DNA from 2 places in the Metabacillus herbersteinensis genome. Region 2 is predicted to be linked to the other one. Evidence: predicted binding sites of a transcription regulator. Region 2 holds the regulator's gene; the other holds the start of a gene.

Region 1 (2,476 bases), on a different contig from region 2:
TAGATGGCAAGGCGATACAGTTGGACAAACCTTTGAAAATATCTTCCTTCCAGACGATCATGAGCGAAAAGTGAAACTTCTCTTCACAAGCGGCGGAAATTTCTTAGAAACAATGCCAGATCCGAAATTCTTCAAAGAAGCGTTGGAAAATGTAGAGCTTCGCGTACATCAAGATATTATCTTGAATACGTCTACATTAGTGGACGCCAAAGAGGACGTCATTGTTTTACCTGCCATGACAAGATATGAGCAACCTGGTGGTGGGACTTCAACTAGCACAGAGCGAATGGTGTACTTTAGTCCAGAAATTGACGGACCTCGTATTGAGGAAGCTCGTTCTGAATGGGAAATTTACGTTGACCTAGCTAGTCGTGTGTTTCCTGAGAAAAAACACTTACTTAACTTTCAATCTGCTCAAGAAATTCGCGACGAAATTGCGATTGCCAACCGAAATTATGATGGAATTCAACATTTAAAGAACAAAGGTGATGTCTTCCAATGGGGGGGAGCATGGTTATTAGAAGGCGGTATTTGCCCGACCCCTGATGGAAAAGGAAACTTACTGTCAATTGAAATTCCAGAACGACGTAAAACAGAAGGTCAGTTCTATGTAACATCCCGTCGTGGAAAGCAGTTTAACTCAATGGTATACAGTGACATTGATCCATTCACAGCCGCAGATCGTTACGCGATCTTCATAAATGCGGAAGATGCCGCGAAGTTGAACATTCGTGAAGGAGAATCAATTGTTTCTTACAATCAATTCGGAACCTATCAAGGTACTGCCAAGTTCGAAGATGTAAGATCAGGGAATATCGCCGTATTCTGGCCAGAAGGAAATGTCTTACTACCTAAAGGTGTTTATGAAAAATACTCACAGATTCCAGAATACAACACTGCAGTTATTGTAGAAAAAGCAGAAACCTTCCACGCACATAAGGACACGAAGTATGTTGAGAAACGTGTTGAAGAGTTAGAGATGAGTATTGAATAATGCTACAACACACCCTAGTCAATTATGATTGGGGTGTTTTTTAATGGATATATTTTCTAGAGAGGAGACATTGATAATTTTCAAGAAACATGGTAAAAATAATTAAGAACAAATGTTCCTTTTTTAGTAGGAGTGATGAAAATTGTTACGGGATCGAGGAAATATTAAATGGACATCAATGATGCTGCCGGAGCATGTAAAGCTTCTTCGTGACTGGTCTGAGGAGGACTTTTATCAAGTAAAACCTGAAATTGATGAGCAACAGTTGGAACAATTTAATGAATTGATTTGTTTTGCAATGGAGGAGAACCTTGAACTTGTGTTTACTTATTACAAAGACCATTCTTTTCATTCTAGTTCAGGGCATGTACACTACATTGATCCCATTCATCAATCCATCCGAATTGTAAGTCAAGAAACCGGAGACCGCCTAGAATTACCACTAGCAGAAATTATCAAGATTAACCAAAAATAAAAGGGAAAAGGGGACGAAATAATTTTTTCTTCATTGAATAACCGCCCCTATTACCTTACAAAAAATACGCTTAGTCTTCTAACACTTTTTCAGCTCTTACGCAGGAATCAAATCCACCTTTATGAGTTCCATCACAAAACGGCATTTTTTGTGAAAGACCACAGCGACAAAGAGAAAAAGCTTGCTTTGTTGGGTAAGCATTTCCGTCCATATCAATCAGTTCAACATCACCCGTTACTCGATATGATCCGTTATCCATTACTTTAATTTGCACTTTTGACATCAATAAAACCTCCTAAAACTTCTATCATCAAAACTATATCACAGTCTAGCCCTGAAAAAATAAATTTATGCAGAAATACTCCATTCATGCGTACTTTCATAGGGTATGATAAAATATCCTTAAAGTGTTAATGAAGGAGACGACAATGAACATTACATTTACTGAAGAAGCAATTGTAAAAATAGAGGGGAAGTTTGAAAATAAAACAACCCACCATTTAAAGTTAAAATATGATACAGATGGCTGTGGATGTGTTGTAAGTGGGGTTCCTGCACTGTGGATTGTAACTGAAAAAGATGAAGATGATGAGTTAATCGAAACGAACTATGTTCCTGTATTAGTTGAAAAATCAAAAATGGTATTCCTCGATGAACAACTAAAAATCTCATTTAATGAATCGGCAAATAGCTTTATGCTTAGCAGTCCAGCACAGATTTTGAATCCACGTATGAGCTTATTAGTAAAGTGAGGTAACGTAAGTGAAGGACAGATTAATTTCAATCAAAAATGTCGCACTAAATAAAACATGGGTTTCGTTTTTAACGAATAATCATCCCTATAGCTTAATGCACTGGTCGATTGGTGGAGTTCATGAAGAAAAGAAGGATGTCTGGCTTCTGCAAGATGAAATGACCTTTGAAGCTCAGGAATTTCCAACAATTGATGACGCGATTGCGTGGATGGAAGAGAACATGAACGAGATTTCTGATGTGCTGGGATAAAT
Region 2 (2,476 bases):
GAATAATCTCAGAAATTGGAACCTCTATCCGTTCTTTTCCAGTTCCTAAATGCTGATTTTGAATATTTTTATGTGGTTTGTATCCCTTTTCGACAGCACGTCTCATTCCTCTTTTAATTTTCATATTATGTATTTTTCGTTGATATTCTTCTACTATACTAACAATTTCTAAAACCATTGAATCGGCCTCTGAAAGCTCCATTTTTCCCTGGTGGGTAATCGTATAGATCTTAACATTTTCTTTGAGTATGAAGTGAATAATTGCTACACGCGCATTACCTCTGCCTAGCCTAGTTTCATCTTGAACTAGAACAAAGTCTACCGTTTTCTCTTTGATTATATCTAACAATTGAAAGATCCCTTCGCGCTCTATCTCGTATCCGCTTGCTTGCTCAGAAATAATATCAGCAATCGAAAGGTTATAATCTTGGGCCAGCTTTAAGAGTTCTTCTTTCTGTCTCTCTAAGGAAGTCTCCTGAGATTCTTTTTTTGTGCTAACTCGACAATATATAACAGCTGTTAATTTTTTATTACTCATGATGCTTATTCATCGCTCGCTAAGTTATTAAAAAACTGTTTTTTATCAATTGGAACGAACACAACTTCACCTGGTTTAATAACTGAAGTGGCTAAATTATTTTTATCTTGGATCCATTTTACAAATTCTTGTTTAGGGATTGAAGCATGCTCTTCATATTTTTCTGCGATGCTCCACAAACTCTCCCCCTCTTCAATTTCAACTTGATGAAAGTTTTCAAGTGTGTCTTCCTTCCCGGTATATGTAATCGCAAATGCAAATACTATGATTACTACAAAAAATGATAGTATATAAGACAATGATTCTCTTTTCATTAATTTCACCTCATACAGAATGTTTGTTCGTAACTTATAAGATCAGTATAATACGAACGATTGTTCTAGTCAACTGTTTTATTCGAACTTATGTTTGTATATTGAGGAAAATCATGCTATAATCTACATAAATTACTTGAAACCGAGGTGTGCAAATGATAAAACTATCAAAAAGACAGCAAGATATATTAAACTTCATTAAAGATGAGGTTCAGAAAAAAGGATATCCACCTTCCGTTCGTGAAATAGGGGAAGCGGTCGGCCTTGCTTCTAGCTCTACTGTTCATGGTCACCTTGCTAGACTTGAAAGTAAAGGACTTATTCGCCGCGACCCTACTAAACCAAGAGCAATTGAGATTCTAGAAGACGATCAATTGAGTCATATTCCAAAAAGCAAGGTTATAAACGTACCTATAATCGGAAAGGTAACAGCTGGTTTACCTATTACTGCAATTGAAAACGTGGAGGAATATTTTCCTCTTCCTGAAAGCTTTGCAAGTGCCGATGAACAAATCTTTATGCTTGAAATCATGGGAGAAAGTATGATTGAAGCTGGTATATTAGATGGAGACATGGTTATTGTAAGGCAGCAACAGACTGCAAATAATGGGGATATAGTTGTTGCAATGACAGAAGATGATGAAGCGACAGTAAAAAGATTCTTTAAAGAGCGCGATTTTATTCGACTACAACCTGAAAACTCAACAATGGAGCCAATAATTCTTCGTAATGTTTCAATCTTAGGGAAAGTTGTCGGCGTTTATCGTTCTATACATTAATAGTTGCTTGTCATTCACATGGCAAGCTTTTTTTGTATAAATTTTTTCTTAGTCACTCACCCTTTCTAGAAAAAAATGCTTTCTAAGTTTGAATGCATGACTAACGGGTATAACTCTTAATAACTATTTTCTAAAAAGAGGGAAAACTATGGAAGATAATCAATCTACTTTAATAAGAGGTGTTTGTCAGTTTGTTTTTCCTATTTCATTAATAGGGTTCAATCATGAAGAACTATCATTTAATTTAGAAAAAGAGGGATTTAAGTTCTTTTCGTTGAAAAATAGTGACCATGAGTCAGAATTTTACGGAACAAGAACAAATGTTCCACATAGCGATAATGAGCATTATTTCCTTCCGTATATTGAAAATATACTTTTTCAAGACTCATTTCATGCATTTTCTCTAAATAGATTTTCTAAAATGATATCTAATCAGTGTACATTAATCACGCCCGTACATACGATTCCATTTTCTATCCTTTCTATTGATTTGATAATTTGTCCTTTTAACATTGGCTTGATTACAGTCCGTACTGAACTACCAGCTAACATTCCATATCTTGTTGCCTTAGATTTTATGAATCACTTTCGAGTATTAGCGCCTAAAATAACTGATCAAAAAGGGACAATTCTTACTTATAATGAAAAAACGTTTAGTGAAATGAAGAAATTCATATTAGATGAGCTTTGCCCTGGTATCATTCCTTATTTAAACGACGATGAGCGAAATACAACCAACGGAAGTCTTCCTTACTTCGTCGATGAACGTATGTTCGTGTCAGGGTATTTATTACAGCCGAATTCTACTACGATTGATGAATACCAATTATTTAAGGTTTCTCATC

The links. The regulator LexA, encoded in region 2, represses DNA repair genes until DNA is damaged. The targets are predictions, from matches to a motif close to CGAACATATGTTCG.
Region 1: a site for LexA is predicted at 1,100-1,113, ahead of ACFFIX_RS08460 (YolD-like family protein). Genes of this name have one in related genera too.

The regions. Positions count from the first base shown of each region.
Region 1 is NZ_JBHLVO010000005.1:22,615-25,090, forward strand. Features, by position in the region: gene ACFFIX_RS08455 (FdhF/YdeP family oxidoreductase) at 1-994, shown strand, start outside; gene ACFFIX_RS08460 (YolD-like family protein) at 1,137-1,469, shown strand; gene ACFFIX_RS08465 (CDGSH iron-sulfur domain-containing protein) at 1,540-1,752, opposite strand; gene ACFFIX_RS08470 (iron-sulfur cluster biosynthesis family protein) at 1,898-2,221, shown strand; gene ACFFIX_RS08475 (DUF2552 family protein) at 2,232-2,474, shown strand.
Region 2 is NZ_JBHLVO010000004.1:282,899-285,374, reverse strand. Features, by position in the region: gene ACFFIX_RS08250 (YneB family resolvase-like protein) at 1-538, opposite strand, end outside; gene yneA (cell division suppressor protein YneA) at 544-852, opposite strand; gene lexA (transcriptional repressor LexA) at 1,008-1,631, shown strand; gene ACFFIX_RS08235 (magnesium transporter CorA family protein) at 1,780-2,476, shown strand, end outside.